3 regions of the Neobacillus solisequens genome follow, and region 3 is predicted to be linked to each of the others. Evidence: predicted binding sites of a transcription regulator. Region 3 holds the regulator's gene; each other region holds the start of a gene.
The links. Region 3 encodes LexA, which represses DNA repair genes until DNA is damaged. Its sites were predicted from a motif close to CGAACATATGTTCG; they were not measured.
Positions count from the first base shown of each region.

Region 1 (10,115 bases), on a different contig from region 3:
GAACGGTAAGAGCTTGAGATGCATTACGTACCATGTCCTGATCCTGTTCCTCCGGATATGGGCTGTTTCTAGTCACACCCGTTTCGATTGAATTGAGTGGACGGTAGTCAGGAGTTGGCGGGTAGTCGCTGCTTCCGGAAATCAGCACGCCCTCGTCCCAAATCTTTCTGGCTGGATACATGGCTAGTGCGCGATCTTGGCCGATCATGGCACTTTCCAATTGATAATATTGATCCTTATAGAACCAGAAGGGTTGTAAGGAAGCAATGACTTTCAATGCTTTCATTCGAGCGATGTCGCTGTCTTTGATTGCTGAAATATGGGTAATCGTATGGCGAGCATCACGTTCTCCATTTGTTTTAACAGCGCTCTCAATGGCATTTAGACTCATATTAACCGCTCCGTCACCAATCGCATGAATATGAACCTGGATTCCAGCTTTGTCCATGGCAGATACCATTTGATTGAAATTATCTATCTTCCAAACTGAATCCCCATGGAAGTCACGGCCCATTCCAGCCCCCTCAGTGTATGGTTCGAGGAAGAGTGCAGTTTTGCCTTCGGTCACTCCATCGGCAAATAGTTTAACAGTATGTACCTGAAGCCAATCCGAGTGGTACTTTTGTTGAGCCTTTTTCATTTTTTCTACTTCAACTTCCGGATTGCTGCCCGGGTCGATAAAATAGGTGCCAGAGACGCGCATCGTCAGCTTACCTTCTTTTTCTAATTCTCCAAGTATATCAATCATTTTGTCATCTGTTCTTTGAAAGGTCATAATCCCGGTCATACCAAAGCTGTGCATTTCCTCTTGGTATTTTAAGACGGCTTCTTTATATTGATCTTTTGTTAACGTAAATAAGGCTTGAACTTGATCCACCAAATCTCTTGCGCCTTCACGCAGAACACCTCTTGGCGAGCCGTCGGGGTTGTGTTCAATCATACCGCCTTTCGGTGCCTGGGTGTCTTTGGAAATTTTGGACATGTCCATCGTCTTGGAATTTACCCATACGGAGTGATTATCGATAGAATAAAGAATGACGGGTATGTCAGCAACAATTGCGTCCAAATCTTCCTTCTTCGGCCCAGGATTCGTTCCATCTGCTTGTTTATATGGACCGTTTTTCCAGCCTGTACCTGTAATAATTTTTACATCAGGATGTTTCTTTCGGAAATCAGCAACCGCTTTCAGATATTCCTCATGAGTTTTGAGGCCTGACAGATCCACTTCAAACAACTTGGTTGTCCAAAGGCCAGGAATATGGGTATGTCCGTCCATCAACCCCGGTGAGACCATCTTTCCTTTTAAATCAATGACTTTGGTGCCCTTTCCAACATAGTTTTCTACATCCTTGCTACTGCCGACAAAGATAATCTTTCCATCCTTGGCAGCAATTGCTTCCGCTGTTGGCTGGTTATCTTCCATCGTGTGTACTATACCATTCTTTAAAACAAGCGTAGCTAATTCATCCGATCCTCCTGCTTGTTTTTTTGGGGAGGCTTCTTTTTCCTTGGCACAACCATTTAGCAATGGAAGCAACAGAACTATAATGCCCAACCAAGCTAATAACTTCTGGTTTCTTAGAAAACTAATCATTATTTTAACCCCCTAAAGATTTAGTGGCTTGCAGGAATTATTATAAAGTCTGGTATAACACCAGAGTAAACAGTCTCGAAACGAAAAAATCTACGAAATGGTGAACATTTCGTAGACTGGTTTTCTCCTGAATTGGACCGCTAACATAATTGCCAGGTGGTCCAAAAATAAATTATTTTTTATATACGATCTTTCCATCCACGATTGTATAGTATACAGGTGTTTCCGAGATATCCTTAGGCTTGATTTTAGTAATATCCTGGCCAAGGACAACCATGTCGGCTTTCTTTCCAACCTTCAATGTGCCCAGGTCATTTTCACGGAACATTTGATAAGCCACATTCTTTGTAACTGCCTGCAGCATTTCTTGAACGGTAAGTGCTTGAGATGCATTACGTACCATGTCCTGATCCTGCTCCTCCGGATATGGGCTGTTTCTTGTCACACCCGTTTCGATTGAATTGAGCGGACGGTAGTCAGGAGTTGGCGGGTAGTCACTGCTTCCGGATATCGTCACTCCGGCATCCCACATTTTTCTTGCTGGGTACATCGCCAATGCACGATTTTCACCGACCATAGCTTTTTCCAACCCGTAGTATTGGTCCTTATAAAACCAGAATGGTTGTAAAGCGGCAATAACTTTTAATGCTTTCATTCTCGGAATATCATTGTCTTGAATGGAAGAAATATGGGTAATGATATGGCGTGAATCACGTTCCCCATTCGTTTTAACAGCATTTTCAATCGCGTTAAGTCCAGCATTAACAGCTCCGTCCCCAATCGCGTGAATATGCAATTGAATTCCTGCTTTATCCACTGCTGCAACCATTTTATTGAAGTCATTCACTTCCCAAGGCATTTCTCCATGGTGATTATGCCCCATTCCAGCTTTCTCTGTGTATGGTTGAATGAATAGTGCTGTTTTTCCTTCTGTCACACCATCTGCATATAATTTAATGGTATTAGCTCGAAGCCAATCAGAATGATATTTTTGAGAGGCGGCCTTCACTTTTTGAACAGCTTCATCCGGAGTGCTGTCAGGGTAAATAAAATAGGCCCCGGCAACTCTCATGGTCAACTTCCCTTCTTGTTCCAGCTCTCCCAAGATATCGATCAGATGTTCTTTATCCTCAAAAGTCATAATGCCAGTCATCCCAAAACTATGCATTTCCTCTTGATATTTTAAAATTGCTTCCTTATATTGCTCTTTGGTAGGTTTAAATAATGCCTGAACGTCTGCAACTAAATCCATTGCTCCCTCACGTAAAACACCTCGAGGGGAGCCATCAGCATTATGTTCAATCATGCCACCTTTAGGAGCCTTGGTATCTTTGGTTATCTTGGCCATTTCAAGTGCCTTGGAGTTTGCCCAAACTGAATGATGGTCAATAGAAAGGAGAATGACAGGAATGTCGGAAACAACCGCATCTAAATCCTCTTTCGTCGGGCCGGGATTTGTCCCATCTTTTTGTTCATATGGGCCATTTACCCAGCCTAGCCCTGTAATAATGTTAACATTTGGATTCTTCTTCCTATAGTCAGAGACGGCTTTAATGTATTCCTCATGACTATCCAGATTTGAAAGATCTACTTCGAATAGTTTTGTAAGCCATAAACCCGGGATATGTGTGTGACCATCCATAAATCCTGGAGAAACCATTTTTCCTTTTAAATCAATGACTTTAGTGTTTTTTCCCACATACTTTTCTACCTCTTTGGTGCTGCCGACAAAGACAATCTTTCCATCCTTTGCGGCAACGGCTTCAGCTGTAGGCTGATGATCTTCCATTGTGTAGATCATACCGTTCTTCAGAACCAGGGTAGCTGCTTCATCCGATTGGGTTGTTGCCTTTTTTGAGACTTCTTGATCTTTTGTACAGCCATTTAACAATGGTAACAGCAGTACAAGAATAGCAATCAAAAAATGTGGCCACCGTTTTCTTTGAATACTTTCCATCATAATGCCCCCTATATTTTTGTCACTTACAGGAGTCATTATAAAGTCTCGCGTAAGGCTAGAGTAAACGGTTTCAAAACATAAAAAGCTACGAAATGGTGAACATTTCGTAGCCTGTTTTCTAAACGATTTTCCTTTGAATGGGAATCTGGATTTCATAATAAGCTTCATCATATTGGTCTGTTAAAGAAACATCAACCTGCATAATTCGAACGGCGTTACCGGTAATAACATAGCCATATTTATCACAATAATCCAATAGTTTTTTGAGCTGAATCAGCATTTTTTCCCATACGAGGCCCGTATGGTAGGAACAAATATATAATCCTTTTTCTAGTTTTTGAGTGGAGTACGGCGAATCTTCATCCTGAATCAATATGAATAATTGAGATTGATAGGAACTAAGCTGATCGGGAATATCTGAAGTTTGTCGAAATTCATCAAAGTACTCTTTATAAATAATGTCGCCAAATTTATTACTGGCCAGTACTGGAATGGCTCCTTCAATCATATTTTCAAGCTCAAGAAATCCAAAATAGAGACTTTCATAATCGTTCCAACTCACTGGCTTTTCTAGCTGAATATATTCACGTTCTTCAAAGTATTTAATGACGATATCTGTGTCTTTATAGCTGTTTTTAAACTGTTCAATATTGGTTAATCGGATATTCAAAATATGATGAATATCTTGCAATTCCCTGATTTTTTTCTGAATATCGCTCATGGATTTCTGTAGAAATTGAATCGATTGATCGACGTTCCGATTCGTTAGAAATAGCTTAATTTTCTCTAGGGAAAAACCAATATTCCTTAATTCCTTGATTGTTCCGAGCACTTCATACTGTTCAATGGAGTAATAGCGATAGCCGGAATGGGGGTCAATATAATCCGGTTTCAACAAGCCGATTTTATCGTAATGCCGTAATGTATGGATGGTTACGCGTCTAAGCTTTGACATTTCTCCAATACTCAACTTGCTTTGCATAGGTTTTACTCCCCCGATATCCTTACTATAACTCTACTTTAAAATGAATAAAGAGACATTGCAATACCAGACTATGAATGCTTTATGTCCTCAAAACGAATCATGCCGATAATACTAGTATTTACCACTATATCCCTGCCATACCATCAATTAAAATAGAATTATCATAATATTTTAATAGGAGAGGCAGGTTAAAGGGATGAAGCCACATGTCCACCATTTGAAAAAGCATAACGGCTTTAGGTTCTTCTTTATTATTTTCTTGCTGGTTAGCTACTTCACCACATATAGTGTGACGGAAGCAGCCACGTCAGATCGAAAAGCACCAACAGCACCGACAAATCTTCGTACAACCGGGATCACAAGTTCAAGTGTTTCTTTGGCATGGACGAGCTCGACTGACAATGTGGGGGTTACTGGGTACGATGTTTTCCAGAATAATAAAGTAATAGGGAAGACTACATCCACGCAATATACGGTTAATAATTTAACGGCCAATACCACTTACAGCTATTTTATTAAGGCACGGGATGCAAGTGGAAATATATCTTCTTCAAGTAATATTATAAAGGTAACCACTCCCAAAGTGGTGACGGATCTGGCGCCGCAGGTTGGCAATATCCAGGTTTCACCGATTGCCAGTGACGGAAAAACCGTTAGTGGAACCGTTACCTTATCAGTCAGTGCAAGCGATGATAAAGGAATTAGCAAGGTGGAGTTTTATAGCAGCAATGGCGGCTATTTAATCAAATCCCTGACTTCCGCACCCTATAGTGTAAGTTGGGCCACGAATCCCTGGGTGCCGGATGGAGAACAAATATTAAAGGTCGTAGTTTACGATACTGCCAATCAAATAGCACAGGTTTCAAGGACTGTCATTGTAAAAAATACCGTAAGTGCGGTACAGAGCGCCTACAAGATGGTTGGATATTACACAAGCTGGTCAACATATTCCAATTTTCAAGTGGCAAACATTGATGCATCCCAAATAACACACTTAAACTATGCCTTCGCTAACATTTCTACGGATGGAAAAATAGCTTTGGGGGACTCATGGGCAGATGTAGAAAAGCCATTTTCAGGAGATACAACCACACAGCCTTATAAAGGAAACTTCTATCAATTAACCAAATTGAAGCAGTCCTATCCAAATTTAAAAACTTTAATTTCTGTTGGCGGCTGGACTTGGTCAGAAAAATTCTCGGATGTAGCTTTGACCGACCAATCCAGAACAATTTTTGCGCAAAGCTGTCTGGACTTTATCAGAAAATACGGTTTTGATGGAGTGGATATAGACTGGGAATATCCGGTTGCCGGGGGAGAACCAGACAATGTGAACCGCCCCGAGGACAAACAGAATTTTACGCTTTTGATAAAGAAAATCAGAGAAACCTTTGATGCCCAAAGCGCTGTGGATGGGAAAAAATATATTGTAACGATCGCCGGAGGAGCAGGCAGGAGCTTTGCAGCAAATACAGAGCTGAATTTACTTCAGCAATATGTCGATTATATGAATCTGATGACCTATGATTTTCATGGTGAATGGGACACCTTAACCGGTATGAATGCTCCGTTGTACCGAGATCCTGAATCAAAATTTACCGGCGAGTGGAGTGTTCAGGATGCAGTGCAACTTTATATCAATAACGGTGTGCCTGCCAATAAAATAGTCATGGGCATGCCGCTATACGGAAGAATCTTTAATCAGGTAACAAATTTGAATAACGGTTTGTACCAATCTTATTCAGGTGGAGGGTCTTCCATTAGTTACGCCAATATAGAGGCGAATTATCTTAACAAAAATGGGTTCATGCGTTATTGGGAGACCGATTCAAAAGTACCGTGGCTATTTAATGGCTCACAGTTCGTCAGCTATGATGACCTGGAATCAATCGGCTATAAAACTTCCTTTATCAAATCGATGGGCTTAGGTGGCGCTGTAATGTGGGAGCTGAGTCAAGATCCTAATAAGGTTTTGGCATCCAAGATTTATAATGATTTGAAATAAATCAAGATGTACTATGCAAACCGGATTTATTTTTGTTGCATTTTTCTGGATTAATTTCTAGAATTAATTAACAGAACAAGAATAAATGAGGTGTACCCTTTGATTGTAATTGAATATTTATCGGCGTTGATTTTGCCGGGGTTATTAGTTCTCCTGTTCACACGGGTCACTTACAATCGGATGATCGGCCTGATCTTGACTGTCGCCCTAATCGCAGGATCTGCCTATAAAGGTTATACAAATACATTAGTCCTTATCGTCATTGATGCTTTTTCACTAACAGCCGGTTTCTGGCTTGCGTCAAAATTGAAACCAAAAACAGCGAGAAAAAACGAATCATAGTCTGCCCGTCATGTGGCAGGCTTTTTATTTTATAAAAAAACGAATATTAGTTCGCATATTGTTGGTTTGTTTTTGGGTGAATGTGGTAGAATGATAATATTGAAAACGGAGATTCAAAAACAGTAACTATAGAGATGAAAAACGGGAGGAACCTGTTCGTGAAGGACCAATTTGAATTAGTCTCAAAGTATTCGCCTCAGGGGGATCAGCCGGAGGCCATCAAACAATTAGTCGAAGGCATCCGCAACAACAAGCAGCACCAAACCCTGCTTGGCGCCACCGGTACAGGAAAAACATTCACGATCTCCAATGTTATTAAAGAAGTAAACAAACCGACACTTGTCATCGCCCATAATAAAACACTTGCAGGCCAGCTCTACAGCGAGTTTAAGGATTTCTTCCCCAACAACGCGGTAGAGTACTTTGTCAGTTACTATGACTACTATCAGCCGGAGGCCTATGTTCCCCAAACGGATACCTTTATTGAAAAAGATGCCAGCATCAACGACGAGATTGATAAATTACGGCACTCAGCAACATCTTCCCTGTTTGAACGGAAAGATGTCGTCATTATTGCCAGTGTTTCGTGTATTTATGGCCTCGGTTCCCCAGAAGAATATCGGGAAATGGTTGTGTCATTAAGGACCGGAATGGAAATGGAAAGGAACGAGCTGCTGCATCGCCTCGTTGATATCCAATATGAACGCAATGATATCGACTTTAAACGGGGGACTTTCCGCGTCCGTGGTGACGTTGTCGAGATTTTCCCGGTTTCCCGTGATGAACACTGTATTCGAGTGGAATTATTCGGAGATGAAATAGATCGAATTCGTGAAGTTGACGCCCTCACCGGTGAAATTATTGGTGAGCGCGAACACGTGGCGATTTTCCCGGCGTCTCACTTCGTCACCCGGGAAGAAAAGCTGCGTGTGGCGATTGAAAATATTGAAAAAGAGCTTGAAGAACGCCTTACAGTTTTAAGAGAAAATAATAAATTGCTTGAAGCCCAGCGTCTCGAACAGCGGACTCGTTATGATTTGGAAATGATGCGGGAAATGGGCTTCTGCTCCGGAATTGAAAATTACTCGCGGCACCTGACATTGCGTCCTGCTGGATCAACACCATACACATTATTGGATTATTTTCCAGAAGACTTCTTATTGGTGATTGATGAGTCGCACGTAACCCTGCCTCAGGTTAGGGGGATGTTCAACGGGGATAAAGCCCGAAAGGAAGTCCTCGTGGAGCATGGATTCCGTTTGCCTTCAGCGCTTGATAACAGGCCGCTTACCTTTGATGAGTTCGAAAAGCATATAAACAATATTATTTATGTTTCGGCTACGCCGGGACCATATGAGCAAGAACATACCCCAGAGATGGTGGAACAAATCATCCGCCCAACTGGCTTACTTGACCCAACCATCGATGTCCGGCCGATTCAAGGCCAAATTGATGATCTGATTGGTGAAATCCAGGATCGGGTTAAGAAAAATGAACGGGTTCTAATCACCACCCTTACGAAAAAAATGTCAGAGGACCTGACGGATTATCTAAAGGAAATCGGAATTAAGGTGCAATACCTTCATTCTGAGGTGAAAACATTGGAACGGATTGAAATTATCCGCGAGCTGCGTCTTGGCAAATATGATGTTCTAGTCGGAATTAACCTCCTTCGGGAAGGGATCGATATTCCGGAAGTATCGCTTGTGGCAATATTGGATGCTGATAAGGAAGGCTTCCTTCGTTCAGAACGTTCGTTGATTCAGACAATCGGCCGTGCCGCACGTAACGCCAATGGACACGTGATCATGTATGCGGATCGCATGACAAATTCAATGGAGCTGGCAATCAGTGAAACCAAGCGTCGTCGTTCCATCCAAGAAGAATACAATTTAAAACACGGCATCACCCCGAAAACAATCCAAAAGGATATCCGCGATGTCATCCGTGCCACTCATGCTGCCGAGGAGCAAGAGGAATACAAACCAGCTGCATCGTTTGGCAAGATGAACAAAAAGGAACGGGAAAAGTTGATTGCCGATATGGAAAAAGAAATGAAGGCCGCCGCCAAAGCGCTTGACTTTGAACGCGCTGCGGAGCTTCGCGACCTTTTATTTGAATTGAAAGCGGAAGGATAACTAGAATCATGGTAATGGATAAATTGATTGTAAAAGGTGCAAGAGCACATAATTTGAAAAATATAGATATCACCATTCCAAGAGATAAACTTGTCGTGCTGACCGGGCTTTCCGGATCTGGAAAGTCTTCGCTCGCCTTCGATACGATTTACGCGGAAGGACAGCGACGCTATGTTGAGTCACTCTCCGCATATGCCCGTCAATTCTTGGGACAAATGGATAAACCGGATGTCGATACCATTGAAGGGTTGAGTCCTGCCATTTCCATTGATCAAAAAACCACCAGCCGCAATCCACGTTCAACCGTAGGAACGGTAACGGAAATCTATGATTATTTACGTCTATTATTTGCCAGAGTCGGCCATCCCACCTGTCCTAATCATGGTATCGAGATCTCCTCGCAAACGATTGAGCAAATGGTCGATCGGATTCTGGAATACCCGGAACGGACAAAAATGCAAATACTCGCACCTGTTGTTTCCGGACGCAAAGGAATGCATGTGAAAGTATTTGAAGATATTAAAAAGCAAGGATTTGTCCGTGTTCGTGTGGATGGAGAAATGCTAGATCTTAGTGACGAGATTGTTCTGGATAAAAATAAAAAGCACTCAATTGAAGTTGTTGTCGACCGGATTGTCGTTAAGGATGGGGTTTCTGCTCGTTTGGCCGATTCATTGGAAACGGCCTTAAGTCTTGGAGAGGGAAAAGTCATTGTCGATGTAGTTGACGGGGAGGAGCTAATGTTCAGTGAAAACCATGCCTGTCCTCTCTGCGGTTTTTCAATCGGGGAATTAGAGCCAAGGATGTTTTCTTTTAATAGCCCGTTTGGTGCTTGTCCTGAATGCGATGGTTTAGGCTCCAAGCAAGAAGTCGATATTGACTTAATCATCCCTAACAAGGAATTAACCCTTAAGCAGCATGCAATTGCCCCATGGGAGCCGACTAGCTCACAGTACTATCCGCAACTGCTTGAAGCAGTTTGTAATCATTACGGAATTGACATTAATATTCCAGTCAAAGACATTCCAGAGAACCAGATGGATAAAATTCTTTATGGTTCCGGCAATGACAAAATCTATTTCCGTTATGAG
Region 1 covers NZ_JBKFGJ010000009.1:90,636-100,750, forward strand. The annotation lists gene ACI3K6_RS09700 (amidohydrolase) at 1-1,594, opposite strand, end outside; gene ACI3K6_RS09705 (amidohydrolase) at 1,767-3,551, opposite strand; gene ACI3K6_RS09710 (MerR family transcriptional regulator) at 3,673-4,536, opposite strand; gene ACI3K6_RS09715 (glycosyl hydrolase family 18 protein) at 4,736-6,544, shown strand; gene ACI3K6_RS09720 (DUF2198 family protein) at 6,647-6,886, shown strand; gene uvrB (excinuclease ABC subunit UvrB) at 7,045-9,024, shown strand; gene uvrA (excinuclease ABC subunit UvrA) at 9,033-10,115, shown strand, end outside.
Region 1: the regulator LexA is predicted to act here: its motif matches at 6,927-6,940, upstream of uvrB (excinuclease ABC subunit UvrB).

Region 2 (10,115 bases), on a different contig from region 3:
TTCATGGGCCACACCAGCGGCTAGTTCCCCAACAATCGATAGCTTTTCCGATTGCAGGAGAATAGCTTCGGATTTTTTCCGTTCAGAAATATCTCTACTTATAATGACAATATGTTCAATTTCCTTATTTTCACCGCTCACAGGCATGCAGCGAGATTCAAATTCAATCCAACTGCCATCCTTATGGAGGAGACGGAATTCCATTGAGTCCGATTCTCTTTTCTGAAAAATATCAACGATTTTACTTCTAAATAAAGCTACATCTTCAGGATGAATAAACTGGCAAAGTTCAATTTTTTCGAGCTCTTCCATATGATATCCCAAAACCTGTTTATGGGAAGGAGAAAAATAACAGATTGAATGGTCCCGGTTCATGACTTTTATCAAGTCAGATGTATTTTCGGCAATTAATTTATATTTGGATTCTCCCTCTTCAATCATCTTATACATTTCTGTCAATCTATTATTTAAGCGATACAGTTTACTATAGGATTCGATGAGTAATACACCGAGCGTCACACCCATCAAGACAAAAAATAAATATTGTAAATGGAAGAAAGGCTCTCCCGGTAAAACTTTAAAGATGATCACATTTATGAAGTAAATAACTACATATATGATGGAGAAATAGATAACTTTTTTTACAGTACTAAATCGTGAGATCCGAGTATGTAATAGTAAAAAGCTGCAAACGAGAATTAGCAATCCAATAATCGCCGGTGCCCAATGACCAGTTGAAGACAATCTAGCAGCCAATGCCAAACCCGCTGTAATCATTCCACCAATCGGTCCAAAATACGTAAAGCTTAAAATGATTGGGGCAAATCGGATATCGTAGATGTACCCCTTTTGTCCAAAGGACATTTCCACCAAAACAATCGAAACTAATCCACCATAGAGTCCACCTAAGTAGCGAGCATATTTAATTGGCCTAAAATTAAAAAACGATTGGATCACTGCAGGAATACAAACCATCAGCGAAAAAATTGATAAATTAACAATATAACTCATCGTAAACATCCAACTCACACCCAAAACCAATTTACCTCTATCATAAACCAGACGCCCTAAATTTGGAATACAACCTTTTTACGGTAATTAAGATAAATAAATCAAAAAGGCGACCGTCCACCCCACGCGGACATTTGTCCACGAATGGTGCCTGTCACCTTTTGTGTCTCCTTTTGCATTTAACTATTTTGATAAAAGACCTAGTACGGTATCTAGTATGACGTTTACACCTTTTTCACAGTCTTCCCAAGCGGTTAGTTCTTCTTCGCAGTGGCTTTTGCCTTTGAGGCTTGGGACGAATAGCATGGCTGTTGGAACGAGACCGGCGATGAATTGGGCGTCGTGACCGGCTCCACTTACCATTCTTTTATTGGAGTATCCAAGGGTTTGTGCAGATTGCTCTAATAGTTGGCAAATTTCTGGATCAAACCAAACTGTATCACGGTCCCAGAGCTTGGTCGTTTTAATTTCACAGCCCTCGTTAAGTCCTAAATTAGACATGCTTTGTATGAAATCCTTAACGGTATTCACGATATCCATGTCTTTATGACGTGCCTCGAGGGTAAACACTACCTTATTAGGAATAACCGTGTGTATACTAGGATACACATTTACCCTACCGATGGTAAAAACTAGTTCCTGATCCAAAGCACCTAACCGTTTCCGAATTTCATTAATCAAATTATTCGTTGTAAACAGGGCGTCTTTTCGCATATCCATCGGCGTCGTACCTGCATGATTAGATTCTCCGGTAACCTCAATTTCATAGCAGGCCATTCCGACGACACACTCCACCACACCAATGGAAAGAGTTTCTTTTTCTAGAATCGGGCCCTGCTCAATATGCATTTCCAAAAATGCCGTTGCCTCTTTTAGTCGATTTTCAACTTCTCCCTCGTATCCAATCGCTTTTAATGCTTCTCCAAAGGTAACACCTTCTGAATCTCGTTTTTGCAGCATTGTCTCCTTATCAAATTTTCCAGATATGACTCCCGATGCCATCATGGACGGCTCAAATCGGGCTCCCTCTTCATTTGTAAAATTAACAATAGTAATTGGAATTTTTGGTTTTATGTTATTCTCCACTAAGGTTCGTACCACTTCCAGCCCCGTGATGACACCTAATACGCCATCAAACCTACCGCCTTTTTTGACTGAATCGAGATGTGATCCTATTAATATCGGCGGTTTATTCTCTTCACCCATCAAGGTGGCATACATACAACCCATATCATCAACCTTGACCTCGAGATCTAATTCTTCACAGCAAGTTCGAAAATAGTCTCTTACACGCCGATCCTCCTCTGACAGCGATAACCGGGTAACCCCATTCTGTTCTGTTATTCCAAACTCAGCAAATCGTTCCAGCTCCTGCTTAAGTCTTTCCCCATTTATCAATAACTTTTGTTTTTGCATCTTGGAACACTCCTTGTTTATAAAATGAGATTACGATTCCTTCATTCTTTGTTCTCTTGGAGTCAATTCTTCGAATTCCATCTGACCATCAAAATATAGAAAAGATAATTTGTTATTTATCATAATATTCAGTCTAATTTAATTATACAATAACCTATTCTCTTGTCATTAGACAAAACATCAAACCCTTTATCTATTTATTTTTATAAACTGTACAGTCTAAATCCTTCATTTTAGAATTTGCAAGCGCTATACTAGTTGGAGATGTCTTTTTAGGAGGTATGAACGTGTCTAAAACACTCACGGACATGGTCCCGTTATCTAATGGTATCCAAATGCCCCAGCACGGGTTTGGTGTTTATAAAATTACAGAAATGAAGGAACTGGAGAGAGCAGTGCATAAAGCATTGGAGGTTGGCTATCGTTCTTTTGACACAGCTCAAATGTATCAAAACGAAGGCTTGCTTGGCGAAATTTTACATCAAAGTTCTTTTGCACGTAAAGATCTATTTATCACGACAAAAATTAATAACGGAAATCAAGGCTATGACCAAACGCTGTTTACTTTTGAACAATCGCTGGCAGATCTGCAGCTTAGTCAGCTCGACCTATTGCTTGTTCACTGGCCTAGTGAAAAGCATTTTTTTGAGACATGGCGTGCTTTTGAACAGCTATATGAGGAAAAAATGGTCAGGGCTATTGGCGTATGTAATTTTCAAATGCACCATCTCGAAAAATTAAAAACAAAAGCAAACATGATGCCGATGGTGAATCAAATTGAAGTTCACCCTTATTTAATTCAAACGGAACTAAGAGAATATTTGAATGAAAACCAGATTGCAGTAGAGGCATGGAGGCCGCTTGCCCGTGGCAAGATCTTGAACGAACCTATTCTGGAAGAATTGTCTCAGAGATATAACAAAACTCCTGCACAAATTGTACTGCGCTGGCAATTACAACAAGATTCCATCTTTATCCCAAAATCAAGCACACCTGCTAGAATCGAAGAAAACACAAATATTTACGAATTCGAACTCACCATGGAAGAAATGAACAAAATCTCAAGTCTCAATAAAAACCTGAGGACAGGTCCAGACCCTGACAAAGTGTACCCTACTATTTAAAAAAATGGGTGCCTGTCACCATCCGTGGACAAATGTCCACAAGTGGTGACAGGCACCTACTTCTAGTTTTTACCATAACCTCTAATTAAGAGGGTGAATATTCCCAATGTTCCATACTTTATATAATTGAAAACAAAAAAAATAGTACGTTATCTGATAATTCTTAGGTAAAATATAGTTATTCTACTAAAAATTATTATATAAGGAAGAATCATATTCGCAGGACTTTAAAGGGGGGCTTTAGCTATGATGCTGAAGGCCAGACTCTACGACGGTTCATTATTTATGACTGCCTTGGTGATCGCTTTTAGTTCATCCCATTTGTTGGTAAACAACTCTACATATATGAAGGTACTAGCAATCTTCTTATTTTTCTCTTGTTTGTATTTTCATCTGCGGGTCTTTTATAAAAACGGAAGTACCAATATTGAATATGGAATCAGTTACAATCTAGCCATCGTCCTATTTACCGGACCTTTGGGATTGTTTATTTTTGAATTTATCTACCGATTTTTGGTTTATTTTTATAGAAAAGCAACGAAGACGGCAGATCCAAGTGAACTATCTGATACCTTTTATAATATTGGCTGTCATGTAATCACCAATATTTTCGCTTATTTTTTATTTCACCAATTTCATGGTGTTGTTCAATCTTTCCCTTTTGGTTTTTGGATATTAATATTCTTATTGGTTTGTTTCTCTTCTTACCTTTCTGGTTTTTTCTTGGTAATTGTCTTTCGATTAGCTGGGGAACCTCACTCGTTTAAGGAAGCTATTGATTTTATTTTTAGGGGTATCAGCTTTCTTGATTATGGGAAAGTAGCCGTTTCCAATGGAATGTTGTTACTATTTTTACAGTCAAAGCAATGGGAAATGTTAATAAGTCTATTTATCTTAAACTATATTGTCAGCCGTTCCTTTTACTCCAAATCACAAAGCATTCAGGATAAGCTGGAACGGGATCAATTTGAGCAAATGGCCTATACAGACTTTTTAACAGGTGTATATAATCGTACTTTTATGGATAAAAAAATGACGGAGCTCAATGAATCAGGAGAAAGTTTAGCAATAGTTGTAGCTGATATTGATAACTTTAAAAGCATTAATGACAATTACAATCATGCCGTTGGCGATAAAGTCATTCAGCACTTTGCAGCTACTCTTAAAAACTACTTATGGAAGGACGACTTTCTCTTTAGAAGCGGGGGGGAGGAATTTACACTCTGCCTTCGAAAGAAAACATTTGACCATTCCACAAATTTAATCAAATCTATTATAAAAGAATTAGATAGTACCGCCGTTGAAGCCGAATACAACGGGGAACTAATTTCAATCAAATACACAGCATCATTTGGCCTTTACTACTACCAAGTCAACAGCCAATTCCCAGTAGAAAGAGCCTACATCCAGGCTGACGAACTCTTATACCAATCGAAACAACGCGGCAAAAACTGCCTTTCCGCCCAAAACGGGCTTCATAACCAAAAAGAAGTGGTATAACCTTTTGAGGTTGTAACCACTTCTTTTTGGTGCATAAGGGTGACAGGCACCACAAAAACACATTTGTCCGCGTACGGCGGACAAATGTTTCGATGTCTCTATTAAGATACCCTTTTTAAGTTTTTAAATTGTCCTTTGGATAGGACAGTTTTTTCTAACCGATGGCTAAGGATTCCTGCAAGAACGGTAAGGATTATGTCTTTTGGCAGAGGTGGGACCATCCATAGCCAGGCGAGTTTGTAGGAGAAGCCTTCTGGTGCTGCTGCCCAGAATTTGTATCCGTAGTACATCCAGTTTGTTCCGAAAAGGTAGTTGATAGTAATCCCGATAAGTGCAGCAGTGATGAATGCAGTAAGACTTTTTTTCTTTTCAACGATCTTCCCAACAACGTAGGCCGCAATGATAAACGAAAGTATAAATCCAAATGTTGGCTCTATTATCATCATTGGACCTGATTTTAAATTCGCAAATACTGGTACTCCTACCAGTCCGACAAACATATAGACGATCATGGCAATAGATCCTAGGCGGCTTCCCAGTATCAATCCTGCTAAAATCGCAAAAAAGGTTTGTAAGGTAATCGGCACTCCACCGACCTGCAAAAATGGAGCTATCGTAGAAATATTAGCGCCAATTCCCATTAAAGCCACAAACATTCCCACTAGCGTTATATCCAGTGCAGTTAATTTTTTCATGATAAATCCCCCATCTATAAAAAATTCTATAGATTTAAAATAAATGGTTTATCAGATATATGTCAACTTATTTTTAAAATTAGTTAACAAAAAAACTTCATAAAAATAAAACCCAGGCTCATACACCTGGGTTTTCTCCACTATTTATTTCAAAGAATTTAAGCTCACTGCAAGTTTTGCTCCAACTACTGCGTTATTTTTTACAAGAGCAATATTAGATTCTAAGCTCTTTCCGCCTGTTAGTTCTTTTACTTTTGCTAACATGAATGGGGTAACTTCTTTTCCGGAGATCTTTTTCTCTTTTGCTTCCTTTAAGGCTGATTCAATGACGTTATTAATCGTTGCCTCATCCATGGCATATTCTTCAGGGATTGGATTAGTAATCACGGCTCCACCTTTAAGATTTAAGTCCCACTTTGTTTTTAATGTAGAAGCAATTGTTTCCACATCATCTGCACGCACGTTAAGTTGGAACTCGCTGGTACGTGTATAGAAGGCTGGAAGGACATCTGTTTGATAGCCGATTACCGGAACACCCTTTGTCTCAAGATATTCCATTGTTAGCCCTAAATCAAGAATTGATTTAGCTCCAGCGCAGATAACGGCTACATTGGTTTGTGCTAATTCTTCTAAATCAGCTGAAATATCCATCGTAGTTTCAGCACCACGGTGTACACCGCCAATGCCTCCGGTAACAAAGATCTTGATTCCTGCTAATTCAGCACAGATCATTGTTGCTGCAACTGTTGTTGCCCCCATCTTTTTCGTAGCAAGTAGATACGCTAGATCACGGCGAGATGCCTTGGCCACATCTGTGCTTTTCCCGAACATTTCAAGTTCTTCATCGGACAGACCGATTTTAATCTTTCCATCTACAAGTGCAATTGTTGCTGGAACAGCACCATTGTCCCGGATGATTTGTTCTACTTCACGAGCAGTCTGAACATTTTGAGGGTAAGGCATTCCGTGTGAAATGATAGTCGATTCAAGGGCAACAACCGGCTTCCCTTGCTCCATTGCCGTACGTACTTCTTCTGAAAAAGTTAAATATTGTTTCATGATAATTCCTCCATGTCTTTTAGAAGTTGTGTTGCTGTAAGATCCTGACGAACAGTGTAAGCAGATTGCAGTGTTTTTGATGCATTGACTGCTCCTGCTTTAGCTATATCTTGCAAACTTTTCCCATCCAGCCATGAAAAAATAACTGCAGATGAGAAGGCGTCGCCTGCCCCAGTTACATCAACGATTTCTTGCGTTGGAACAGCCGGGATACGGAATATTCCTTCTTCGTTATTGCCAATCATTGCGCCATTTTTTCCATTTGTGATAATTACGTTTTGGACTCCGCGAGAAAGCCAGCTTTTTATGGCCTGCTGCCAGTCCTGATTGGTTTCAATTTTAATATTAAAATATGTTTCCGATTCATCCCGGTTGGTAATCATCCAGTCCACCCCAGTTAAATCGTCAGGCAACCGGTTCATTTTAGGGGATGAAACGGGAATCAATACTAATGGTCTTTCATGTTTATTCGCAAATTGAGTTAGGAATTGAAGCGTTTCTTTTGGACAATTTAAGTCAGCAACTATACATCTGGCACGACTTAAGAGAGCTTCCTGTTTTAGAAGTTGCTCCGTCTTGATTTCTTCATACACTTCCATGTCCGCCAACGCGATAATCAATTCTCCGTCCCTGTCAAGGACAGCTGTGTAGGAACCTGTTGCCATCCCTGGTATTTTGGATACCTGATCAAGATTCATATAAAGCGCCGACGTTTCCTCAATAAATGCCCAATCGCTGTCGGTACCACAGGCAGTTAACAATGTCACATCCAATCCCAGACGTCCAAGATTTTCAGCTATGTTTCTGGCAACCCCACCAACACTCTTACTAGATTCGATCGGGTTAGAGGTCCCGAGCTGTGCTTTATCTTTCACTTGAAGCTTCCTGTCCAGATTTGCCCCGCCGATGCAAACAATTTGTTGGGAATCATTTAAGATATAAGCGCGACCGATAATATGTCCTTTCTTGATAAGTCCAGAGATAATATTAGCGACTGAAGGACGCGATAGTCCAACCGTTTCCGCTAGCTCTTGTTGAGAAATATAAGGATCCTTTTGAATGAATTCAAAAATCAATTGCTCCTTCTCCGTCATTCTCTCTGACCCTGACAAAACATCACCCCCTGCAATTGGTGAAAAACAGATTTTAAACATTTGTTTATCTTTCAAACTTATGTTTAAATTGTACTCCTGTCTCTTCACTTAGTCAACCCTATTCACACTATTAACCTAAACAAAATTGTAACATCCCATTCACTGTCCACAGGTGGAGGACAAATGTCCACGAATGGTGCCTGTCACCATATTCAAGAAATAGTGTTCTGGCATAAAAGGAATATTCCTTATGTTCACGAATATAAAGATTATGGTATGTGAATCACGTTTGTTTGCTGAAGGAGGAGTTAGGATGGTTGAAAAGGAGTTATTAGTTAGAAGTTTGGCGGAGGTTAGGGAGCAGCTATTGGGTGAGCTAGAGGGTCTTGGGTTTGAAGCAGTGAATGCAAAACCTAGTAAAGATGAATGGGGTGTTGCTCAGGTTTGTCATCATCTTTATTTAGCAGAGAGAGCTTTTACTCAAGGTATTCTGTATGGACTTAATAAAGCAGATGGTCAAAAAGTTGAAGCAAAACCGATTCAGGCATTAACGGACCGGTCTATGAAAAAGCAGGCACCCCCAATAGTTATACCTAGTGAAGATCCTATGGAAATCCCACAAATTCTACAGCTATTGTCAGAAGCGCGGACTGAGCTGTTGCAGGTTCTCAACACACTTAAAGACGACTCATTGTTAGAAACAAAATCAGCGAAACACCCCGTTGTTGGCTATGTTCCCATTTACCAATGGGTAGAAAGCATATACCTTCATGAACTGCGTCATATTGATCAGATAAAAGAAATCAAGGTACTCATCCATAGTAAAAAGAAATAAGAATTTAGATTCTTCCTTGGCTCATTAGGCTTAATCTTTTCTGCAAATAGGAGTACGTCCTCCTTGAAAAAAAGACTATTATGTATATATAAAAGACCTACCATTCTTTAGTCTTGGGAATTGGTAGGTCTTTTCATCTTTATAGCTAAGGAACATATCTCTAATCAAAACACTTTACAAATCACTAATAACGATATAGCTTGCCTTGATCGGACCATGAACGCCGACTACCAGATTTAGTTCGATGTCAGCGGAATTGCTTGGGCCAGTGATAAAGTTGACACAGGAAGCAATGGACCCTGTTTGCCGATAAGTTTCCCGCATTTTCACCGCAGCTTGAGTGATGCGCGGAACAAGAGTGCTTTTTGGAATTAGCATAATCGATGTGGCCGGCAAGAAACTGACTGTTCTGCCTTTGTCTTTATTAGAGAAGAGCACAACCGTTCCTGACTCAGCAAGTGTGATTTCACTGATGGTGATGCCAACATTGGCCCGCTCCGCACATCGGACATTCCCCTCCCCCAAAGTGTAATCCCATTCAAACACATCGATACCTTGTGATGGCCACTCCTTCTTCAGCAAAGCATCAAGCCCCCATTCGGAGAAACGAGAATCCTTCCAAGTGACAACAGGGCCTCCACCGTAACCTTCAACAACTTCATTTAAAACAGAAGATAAACCATCCTGATTCGTTTCATATAATGTCGTGTGGATTTTTTTGCACTGGACCCTCATAATTTCCAAAAGTTCGTCCTGACTGACTCCCTTGAAAACCTCATGTTGAGGCTGGAATTTCCAACTAGGCAGAGGAATCGGCTCAGTCATGCGGGGCCGGTTAAGACTCCCGGCAATTTTATTTAAAAATTTATCGCGATTTAGGATATTTCCGCTCGTACTCATACTCATCCCTATTTCCCTTCCTTTTCGCGGTTTTTGAACCAATCTCGGAATCTTTCCTTATTTGGTGCCGGGAAATCGCGAATGTCCGTCCAGGCTTTCAGCGGGCCTGGTCCCTTAGAGATTTTGTCCCCGTCCGTAAATGGATTCATTGCCGCAGAAGCCATTTTTGATCCCATTTTATAAAGGATCGGTGATGCAGCTCCAAGCCCAAAGGCCTTCATTAACAATTTTTCCGAAAAAGGTGCTTTGCCTTCACGCTCTACAATCACTTGACGATGTTTGTGCAGCAAATTATGGAGCGGAATCTTCACCGGACATACTTCCGTACAGGCACCGCATAGAGTCGAAGCATATGGGAGCTCCTTATAGTCATCATAGCCGCCAAGAAGCGGCGTAAGTACAGCACCCACTGGCCCTGGATATATCGAACCGTAGGAATGTCCGCCAATGTGCCGATAAACTGGACACACATTGATGCAGG
Region 2 covers NZ_JBKFGJ010000011.1:429,153-439,267, forward strand. The annotation lists gene ACI3K6_RS13490 (ATP-binding protein) at 1-1,020, opposite strand, end outside; gene ACI3K6_RS13495 (Zn-dependent hydrolase) at 1,195-2,427, opposite strand; gene ACI3K6_RS13500 (aldo/keto reductase) at 2,709-3,551, shown strand; gene ACI3K6_RS13505 (GGDEF domain-containing protein) at 3,798-5,051, shown strand; gene ACI3K6_RS13510 (biotin transporter BioY) at 5,153-5,746, opposite strand; gene ACI3K6_RS13515 (pseudouridine-5'-phosphate glycosidase) at 5,891-6,805, opposite strand; gene ACI3K6_RS13520 (carbohydrate kinase) at 6,802-7,959, opposite strand; gene ACI3K6_RS13525 (DinB family protein) at 8,213-8,734, shown strand; gene ACI3K6_RS13530 (LutC/YkgG family protein) at 8,909-9,634, opposite strand; gene ACI3K6_RS13535 (LutB/LldF family L-lactate oxidation iron-sulfur protein) at 9,643-10,115, opposite strand, start outside.
Region 2: the regulator LexA is predicted to act here: its motif matches at 7,972-7,985, upstream of ACI3K6_RS13520 (carbohydrate kinase).

Region 3 (10,115 bases):
GAGCGGAAAAGAAATTCGCCGTTCCATGCCATTGTTTCCAATCGGAACCGTTATGCAGTTAACCGAATTATCTGCTAGACAAATTCGATATTATGAAGAGCATCAATTGATTTCTCCGGCCAGAACCGATGGAAACAGACGTCTTTTCAGTTTGAATGATATTGATAGACTCCTAGAGATCAAAGATCTAATTGACCAAGGAGTCAACATGGCGGGAATTAAACAACTATTCTTGGTAAAAGAGCAACATGCTAGTGAAACTGAACAACAAGTTAAAAAGGAAAAACGCGAATTATCTGATGAAGAACTTAGAAAACTACTGAGAAACGAGTTAATGCACTCAAATGGTAGATTTAACCGTTCATCATTACGACAAGGCGATCTTTCACGCTTTTTCCATTAAATAAATTATTATTTGGAGGGTTTATCATGGCGAAGTATACGAAAGCTGATATTCAAAAACTCGCAAAAGAGGAAAATGTTAAATTTATCCGGTTGCAATTCACTGACATTTTAGGAACAATCAAAAACGTTGAAATTCCTATCAGCCAATTAGAAAAAGCATTAGATAACAAAATGATGTTTGATGGCTCTTCTATCGAAGGTTTTGTTCGTATCGAAGAATCAGATATGTACTTATATCCAGACTTAGATACTTGGGTGATTTTCCCTTGGACTGCTGAAAAAGGTAAAGTGGCACGTCTAATCTGTGATATTTACAATCCAGATGGCACACCGTTTGCTGGTGACCCGCGCAATAACTTAAAACGCGTATTAAAAGAAATGGAAAATCTTGGCTTTACTGATTTCAACTTAGGACCTGAGCCAGAATTCTTCTTATTTAAATTAGATGAAAAAGGCGAACCAACATTAGAATTAAACGATAAGGGTGGTTATTTCGACCTTGCCCCAACAGATCTTGGTGAAAACTGCCGTCGTGATATCGTCCTTGAACTTGAAGAAATGGGCTTTGAAATTGAAGCTTCTCACCACGAAGTAGCACCAGGTCAGCACGAAATTGATTTCAAATATGCTAATGCCTTAACAGCTTGTGACCAAATTCAAACCTTTAAGCTTGTTGTAAAAACAATCGCTCGTAAGCATGGCTTGCACGCAACTTTCATGCCAAAACCATTATTCGGAGTAAACGGTTCTGGAATGCACTGCAACCTTTCCTTATTCAAAAATGGCCAAAATGCATTTTTTGAACCAACAGGCGATTTACAATTGAGTGATACGGCTCGTCAATTTATCGCAGGAGTTATCAAACATGCTTCTGGTTTTACAGCAGTAACAAACCCTACAGTAAACTCTTATAAGCGTTTGGTACCAGGCTACGAAGCACCTTGTTATGTTGCATGGTCTGCACAAAACCGTTCACCATTAATTCGTATCCCTGCATCTCGCGGTCTAAGCACTCGTATCGAAGTTCGTAGTGTTGACCCGGCAGCAAACCCTTATCTAGCAATGGCAGTATTATTAAAATCAGGTCTTGATGGAATCAAGAATCAATTAACTCCTCCAGCTCCAGTAGATCGTAACATCTACGTGATGAGCAAAGACGAGAGAATTGAAGAAGGTATCGTAGATCTTCCTGCGACACTAGCTCAAGCTCTTGAATTACTTCAATCAGATGAAGTAATCGTAGCAGGTCTTGGCGAACACATTCTTGAACACTTTTTGGAAGCAAAAGAGATTGAGTGGGATATGTTCCGCACCGTCGTTCATCAATGGGAAAGAGATCAGTACATGAGCATGTACTAATATAGGGGAAGCCTTGGCGCTCTATGCGTCAGGGCTTTTTTATTTGAGTAGAAGTTTGCCTAGGAGGCATAGGTAAATATTGTTTTTTACAATTCATCCCTAAAATCTTTTGAATATTCTTCGTGCATATCAATCAATTCAATTTCCATTCATTTCACATTGACCATTTCTGGAGCTCTATTCCTAAACACCTCTGAATACCACTTTTCTTTCGATATTCGTCCTTCGATTAATGGCTTTTAATATCAAGAAGTTAGTAATATATACCTCTAAAGGATTTTATTTCCGATACATAGAATAAAAAAAGTACCAAAATGAAGGAGCTGATTTCGTTTTGAAAAAGTTTTGTATTTTATTAATTGTTTTAATTACAACTGGTTGTTCTGTTTTGGTAAATGAAAATGAAAATGTAAAGTGGTTTAAAGATGTGGATAAAGCTATTAATTATGGATTAAAAGAAGAAAACGTTCATAAAAAAGATGTTATAGGTAAAGTAAAGGACAACGGTGAATTATTTATTTTTTACAAAAAACAATTAAAGAATGGAATAGGATTAGGAGTTTCGAACATTAGTAAAAGGAACGGGAAATATACTTGGTATAGAGCCAATCCAGACGTCCTAGTAAATGTGTCTAAAATAAGTTGGGAAACAAAAACACTTTCAAATAAGAAGTTTGTCATTTTTACCGGTGTAACTAAAGATAAAAATATAGCAATCGAAACCAAAAAAGGAATGGTAAATCCTAAAATTGACTCCAATAATGGTATATATTATTATGTCGAATCAATAGAAAAATAGACACTACAAATCATTTTTACAATCTGTTTTTATCGATGTATATTTAAATGAAACTAGCTTACAGTATAGTAATTATGAAAATACCGGATTTACCAAAAAACAGGAAGGGGTGCGAAAGAGTCTCCCTAAAATAATTATTCCAAATGCAGCGTATTGGCAGGCAAGAGATTTGGTATTAGAGTTCGAAAAGCGTGGCTATAAAAAGTGAGGGAGTTGCCAAGAAATATATATGGACCTGGTGAACAACCTGCTGAAATAGATCCATATCAATTTGTTATTGAAACGACTTACGAACAAGCAAAACAATTAGTCATTGAATTGCAAAATCGCGGATATGATCGGACCTACGGTGAAAAAAATAGAGTTTTTTAGAATAGCCCCCGAATTTAGGTTAAAGTCCAAAATTTGGAGGTGTATGTTTTGTATAATATGTAAGTGATTATGAACCTATGAAAACAAAAAACCGGCACCTGCCGGTTTAATACACTTTAATGAATCTGCCGATAAACGCCGATTACTTTACCTAATATCGAAACGTTTTTCAAAATTATTGGTTCCATTGTAGAGTTTTCAGGCTGCAAACGAATATAATCCTTTTCCTTGAAAAATCTCTTACAAGTAGCTTCATCTTCCTCTGTCATGGCTACAACAATATCCCCGTTATTGGCTGTTTGCTGTTGTTTTACAATGACATAATCCCCATCAAGTATGCCAGCTTCAATCATACTTTCACCCATAATCTCAAGCATGAAAATATGTTCATCTGCTGGAGCAAGTCTTTCTGGTAAAGGAAAATACTCTTCAACATTCTCGATAGCTGTAATAGGTAGACCGGCAGTTACCTTACCAACAACAGGAACATTTACTACCCTATTTTTAGGAATATGTGCCGCCTCATCCACTTCTAAAATTTCGATCGCCCTAGGCTTTGTAGGGTCCCTTCTAATAAACCCTTTACTTTCTAATCTAGCTAAATGTCCATGGACAGTGGAGCTGGAGGCAAGTCCAACAGCTTCCCCTATTTCCCGTACAGATGGGGGATATCCTTTGCTTTTGACTTCTTCTTTAATAAATTCCAGGATATCCTGCTGCCGCTTTGATATTTTTACCATGATAAATTGCACCTCGCCTGGTTTTTCTTACCTTAATTATAACATGTTCGCTATCGTTATACAAACATAAGTTCGAAAATAACTTGACAACAAACAAATGTTCGTAATATAATCAAGGCAAATAAACGAACATACATTCCGTAAGAGGTGATAATGATGAAAAAATTATGGAGTAAATATTCATTTACTATTATTCTTGTTATTTTAAGTTGTTCTCTTGCATTCATACTTTCTGTGAAAAACCAAACGATCGATCAAGATAAATATGTAAAAGTAACAGTTTCTGAAGGGGACTCCTTATGGAAGATTTCCAAACAATATTCAGGACTTCATTCGCTTTCTAACGAGGAATTTGTTAATTGGGTAAAAAAACATAATGAAAACATCGGTGAGGAAATATACCCTGGAGAGAAGATAATGATCCCAGTAAGTAAAGACGAAACGACCAATCAATTTGCAAGTGTAGCAAATGAATAGAGGGTAATAGAATGAAAGCTATTATTTATTGTCGTGTAAGCACCAATAAAGAAACCCAGGAGACTTCATTAGAACGACAAGAGGAAGAATTAATACAGCTCGCTAATTTCCATCAATTTGAGATCGTCAACATTATTAAAGAAAAGGCAAGTGGTTATGATTTGGAGAGAGATGGAATTCTTCAACTTTTAGAACATATAAAGGATCAAAACATTAATGCGGTATTAATTCAGGATGAAACAAGAATTGGAAGAGGTAATGCCAAAATTGCCATCTTACACTGTATTTTAAAAGAAGGAATTAAGCTTTTTAGTATTTCACATAATGGAGAATTACAACTGTCGGAATCAGATTCTATGGTCCTGAAAATAGTCGGTATGGTTGAGGAATACCAAAGAAAATTACATAATGTGAAAATTAAACGTGGCATGAAACGAGCTGTTGAGCAGGGTTACAAACCACAGAAAAACTTATCAAACCAAGGGATGAATTCTGGACGAGAAAAATTGGAGATGCCTATCGATGAAGTAGTTAGGCTTAGAAAAAATAAGCTCACCTTTGCTGAAATAGCAGCTACCTTAAGAGGTTTCGGGTATCCTGTTTCAAAAGCAACTGTTCATCGTAGATACCAAGAATATATGGAAGAACAAGAAGAAAATCAATAATCTTGTCATTGCCTCTTTTTTCTAGTAAAATCTGTTGTTATCTAAACAGATTTTTTGAAAGGAATGGGCTTTATGCTATCCAAAGAGAAAATTGCCAGAATTAATGTATTAGCCAGAAAAGCAAAAGCGACAGGCTTAACCGAAATCGAGGCAAAAGAGCAATCAAAACTAAGAAGTGAGTATCTTGCTGCATTTCGTTCCAATATGATTGATACTTTGACCAATACTACTATTATCGACCCATTAGGAAACGATGTTACTCCAGAAAAAATAAAGCGTATAAAAAAGAATAAATTACATTAATACACAAAATGCTGTCTTGAACAGATTAATTTTTCATCACAATGGATTATGTTTTAGATGAAAAACAATTTGTTCTTGGGCGGCTTTTTTACATAGATTAGTCACTTCTGTGTCAAAATAAAGAACAAAATGACTTTCCTAGCTTAATTTGTTGTAATGTGTTGAATAATATGTAGATGCACTATAATATTAATGATGTGTGCTTATAAATCCTATTAGATGAAGAAAGGATGTAATTATGTTTAATACTATTGACGATTTATCCGTTACTACGATTCGCACGCTTTCGATTGATGCTATTGAGAAAGCAAACTCCGGACATCCAGGAATGCCAATGGGTGCCGCTCCAATGACATATGCTTTATGGACACGTTTTATGAACCATAATCCTAAAAACCCTCATTGGTTTAATCGTGATCGCTTTGTTCTTTCAGCCGGACATGGCTCTGCCTTGTTATATAGCATGCTACACTTATCTGGATACAACTTATCTATGGATGATTTAAAACAATTCCGTCAGTGGGGTAGCAAAACTCCTGGGCATCCAGAGTATGGTCATACTGAAGGAGTTGAAGCAACTACCGGTCCACTTGGACAAGGTATTGCTATGGCTGTAGGTATGGCAATGGCTGAACGCCACGTAGCATCTGTGTATAATAAAGATCAATATGAACTCGTGAACCATTTTACATATAGTATCTGTGGTGACGGAGATCTTATGGAAGGTGTATCTGCAGAAGCTGCTTCCTTAGCAGGTCACTTGAAATTAGGACGTTTAGTCGTTCTGTACGATTCTAACGATATTTCACTAGATGGGGATTTAAATAAATCTTTCTCTGAAAGTGTGAAAGAACGTTTCCAATCTTATGGTTGGCAGTATCTTCGTGTTGAGGATGGAAACAACCTAGAAGAAATCTCCAAAGCATTAGAAGAAGCTAGAAATGATTTAGATAGACCAACGATGATTGAGGTTAGAACAGTAATCGGTTATGGTTCTCCAAATCGTGCCGGCACTTCTGGAGTACACGGTTCACCTCTAGGTGCCAATGAATTAAAGCTTACGAAAGAAGCCTATAAATGGACCTTTGAAAAGGACTTCCATGTACCAGAAGAAGTTTACTCTAACTTCCAAAAGCTTATCGTTGAAAATGGCGAGAAGAAAGAAAAAGAGTGGAATGACCTTTTTGCTCAGTATAAAAATGACTATCCAGAATTAGCAAAACAATTAGAGCAAGTTTTAAATCATGAACTTCCTGAAGGCTGGGACAAGGATGTACCTGTGTACTCTGAAGGAACGGCGTTAGCATCACGTGCTTCTTCTGGTGAAGTAATCAATGGAATTGCAAAAAATCTTCCAATCTTAATTGGTGGGTCAGCGGACCTTGCAGGATCCAACAAAACGATGATTAAAGGTTCAAAGGATTTCATGCCTGATTCCTATGAAGGCCGGAACGTTTGGTTTGGTGTCCGTGAATTCGCGATGGGTGCTGCTATGAACGGTATAGCACTACATGGTGGAGTTAAAGTGTTTGGTGGAACGTTCTTCGTGTTCTCTGACTACTTGCGCCCAGCTATTCGTCTTGCTTCATTAATGGGCTTACCGGTAACGTATGTCTTCACACACGATAGTATTGCCGTCGGGGAAGATGGACCTACCCATGAACCAATTGAACAGCTTGCTGCTTTAAGAGCAATGCCGAATCTTTCCATTATTCGTCCAGCTGACGGTAATGAAACTGCTGCAGCTTGGAAATTAGCTGTTGAGTCAACTAATCAACCTACTGCACTTGTACTAACTCGTCAAGATTTACCAACCTTAAAAGGTACCGATCAAAATGCTTATGAAGGAGTTTCAAAAGGTGCTTATGTCGTCTCCGCAGCAGAAAAAGAAACTCCTGATGCTCTGCTTCTAGCAACGGGATCAGAAGTAAGCCTAGCGGTTGAAGCGCAAAAAGCTCTTGCTGCTGAGGGAGTTCAAGTTTCTGTAGTCAGCATGCCATCATGGGATCGCTTTGAAAAGCAATCACAGGAATACAAAAACGAGATCTTACCGAAAAACGTGAAGAAACGTTTAGGTATCGAAGTAGGGGCATCTTTCGGCTGGCATAAATATGTTGGTGATGAAGGAGATGTTCTAGCAATCGATACATTCGGAGCATCTGCACCAGGTGAAAAGATTATGGAAGAATACGGCTTTACAGTTACCAACGTAGTTGCAAGAGTAAAAGCCCTTTTACAACAATAATGTAAAGCAAAAGAGAGAGTGGCTCATCACTCTCTCTTTTTGCGTATAATAATATTCTCATCTAATCTCCAGAGTGTGTTTATTGATATTGGATTCCTTGTAATCGACAAAAAAAGAAATAGTTTTTGCCACGGTAAGACAAATGTTTCTATTCTGTTTTTTTATAATAGATAAAAGGGAATCTAGCGAAGGAGAGGTCTGTGTGAGAAAATATCAGCTTTACTTAATAGAAGATGAATTTGCCACCCATTACTTCGGAAGAGAGCGAATATTTTTTCAGCTATTCCAGGAAAGTCAGCTAGCAAGCGGTGACCTCCAATTTATTATAAAAAAACAAATTGCCTATATTACGAAAAGAATTGAGGTCCTAAAAATCCACCAGCTTATTCAAAAACAGCTTGGAAGATTAAAGGGATATAAAGCAGATCATGGTGCATATACACTTGAATTAAGTGGAAAAATAAGTATGGCAAGAGTTCAAGTATATCAGGATTACATTCTAATGGAGGCACATGGAAGCTATGAGGCAGAGACGGCGTTTTTTGAAGTGCTCCGTAAATGTGAGTCTTCCTTTTTGGCAATCGATTTGGAACATGAACGATTTGGCTGGTTAAAGCCAATAAAAGAAAGAAAATTTGTCTAATTGCAACGAAATATTGTCTAAATCTGTTTTATTTAGTAAACTGTTCTATGGTAGACAACATGAAGGAGGAAATTTTTAATGGGTATGTACATTCTAGTTGGTATACTAGCATTAGCAGCTGGTGTAGCACTAGGATTTTTCATTGCTCGCAAATATATGATGAGCTATTTAAAGAAAAATCCGCCAATTAATGAGCAAATGCTTAAAACCATGATGATGCAAATGGGCATGAAGCCTTCTGAGAAGAAGATCAGACAAATGATGAATGCTATGAACAAGCAATCAAAATAAATGATTTAATTGCAATGGAGAGCTCTTATTCAATTGATTCTTTAGTGAATTGCAAATTAATCATTTTCCAAACAGAACCACTTTATCTGTATTTTTCAGATAAAGTGGTTTTTTCATTTTATAAATTTTGTCTAAATTGTTACATCTTTCTTAGATTGTAGGAAAGATTTACCATTATGTAGAAATAGGTAGAATGGATAGGAGGTGATAAAAATGAATAGTCAGGAATCAGCAAAAATTTGGCTTAATGAGATCTTGAAACAAGAGAAAGAGCTTAGTCAGAATAAAGCAATATTAAATCAAAGAAAAGCTGTCCTATTTATGAAAATAGAATTACTGACTAAATTAAGACATCAGCTACAAACCAATATGTTAGATATTTACCAAAATGAACTTGATGAGATTCAAGCAGAGATAAAATCAATAGATGAACGAAAAGTGGACCTTGCTTTAATTCATAAGCACCTTGAAGAGCAGTTTCATCTTGTAAAATAATTTCATTTGGACACCCTCGTTGAGGGTGTCTTTTCAAATGTACAGGTTTCTTAATCTTTATTATTTTGGAAATATTTGATAAAATAAAACCTCGGAATGCGAAATGTTTAGTTTTTTTGATTCGGGGGCGTTAGGGTGAAAGTATTTTTAGAATTGGGCTGGTTTTTTAAACAAGAGAAAAAAGCATACATAACTGGAATTCTCCTTTTATTATTGGTAGCGCTCTTACAGTTGGCGCCTCCAAAAATTATCGGTATTATTGCCGATCATATACATGAAGGAACTCTTACAAAAGGGATGTTGGGGAAGTGGATGCTCCTTTTAGTGGTCACTGGTCTTGCCATGTATATTCTTAGATATTTTTGGAGGATTATGATTTTCGGCTCTTCTGTCAAGCTTAGTAAGATTCTTAGGAATCGGTTATATCACCATTTTACAAACATGTCACCATCGTTTTATCAAAAAAGTCGTATAGGTGATTTAATGGCCCACGCCACCAATGACCTTTCAGCGATTCAGCAAACAGCAGGGGTAGGCGTATTAACTTTAGTAGATTCGCTCTCAACAGGGGGCTTTGTCATTATGGCAATGGCGTTCACCATCAGTTGGAAATTGACGCTTATCTGCCTTATTCCTATGCCTTTTATGGCTATGCTAACGAGCTGGTTTGGTACAATGTTACATAAAAGCTTTTATAAAGCCCAAGAGGCCTTTTCTTCCTTAAATGATAAAACACAAGAGAGTATAACTGGCATAAAGGTTATCAAGACGTTCGGTCAAGAAAAGGAAGATATTGAAGATTTCCGCAAACAATCAGAGGATGTTGTGCAAAAAAATATACTTGTAGCGAAGATAGATTCACTCTATGATCCGACCATCTCCATCATCGTAGCGATCTCTTTTTTCCTAGCCATTGTTTTTGGAGCTAAGTATGTTTTGAATAATGAATTAACGATCGGTGAGTTGATTTCGTTTACCACTTATTTGGGATTACTGATTTGGCCCATGTTGGCATTCGGCTGGCTGTTTAATATTGTGGAACGTGGTCGGGCCTCCTATGACCGTGTAGCTGCTCTATTAAGGGAAAAGGTGGAAATTTCGGACGAAGAAGGTGCCTTAGATCAAATGCCGCATGGTGATCTTCAATATCAGCTTAACGAATTTACCTATCCTGGTGAGTCACAACCTGTATTAAAAAATATTCATTTTACCTTAAAAAGAGGAAACACCTTGGGAATTGTCGGGAAAACGGGTGCCGGTAAAACGACAATGCTCAAACTTTTAATACGAGAATTTGAGGGACAACAAGGTGATATTCGTT
Region 3 covers NZ_JBKFGJ010000018.1:16,185-26,299, forward strand. The annotation lists gene ACI3K6_RS16720 (MerR family transcriptional regulator) at 1-403, shown strand, start outside; gene glnA (type I glutamate--ammonia ligase) at 430-1,764, shown strand; gene ACI3K6_RS16730 (hypothetical protein) at 2,099-2,563, shown strand; gene ACI3K6_RS16735 (hypothetical protein) at 2,777-2,935, shown strand; gene lexA (transcriptional repressor LexA) at 3,052-3,675, opposite strand; gene yneA (cell division suppressor protein YneA) at 3,832-4,152, shown strand; gene ACI3K6_RS16750 (YneB family resolvase-like protein) at 4,164-4,817, shown strand; gene ACI3K6_RS16755 (DUF896 domain-containing protein) at 4,890-5,120, shown strand; gene tkt (transketolase) at 5,359-7,365, shown strand; gene sirA (sporulation inhibitor of replication protein SirA) at 7,568-8,008, shown strand; gene ACI3K6_RS16770 (YneF family protein) at 8,087-8,299, shown strand; gene ACI3K6_RS16775 (hypothetical protein) at 8,513-8,794, shown strand; gene ACI3K6_RS16780 (ABC transporter transmembrane domain-containing protein) at 8,930-10,115, shown strand, end outside.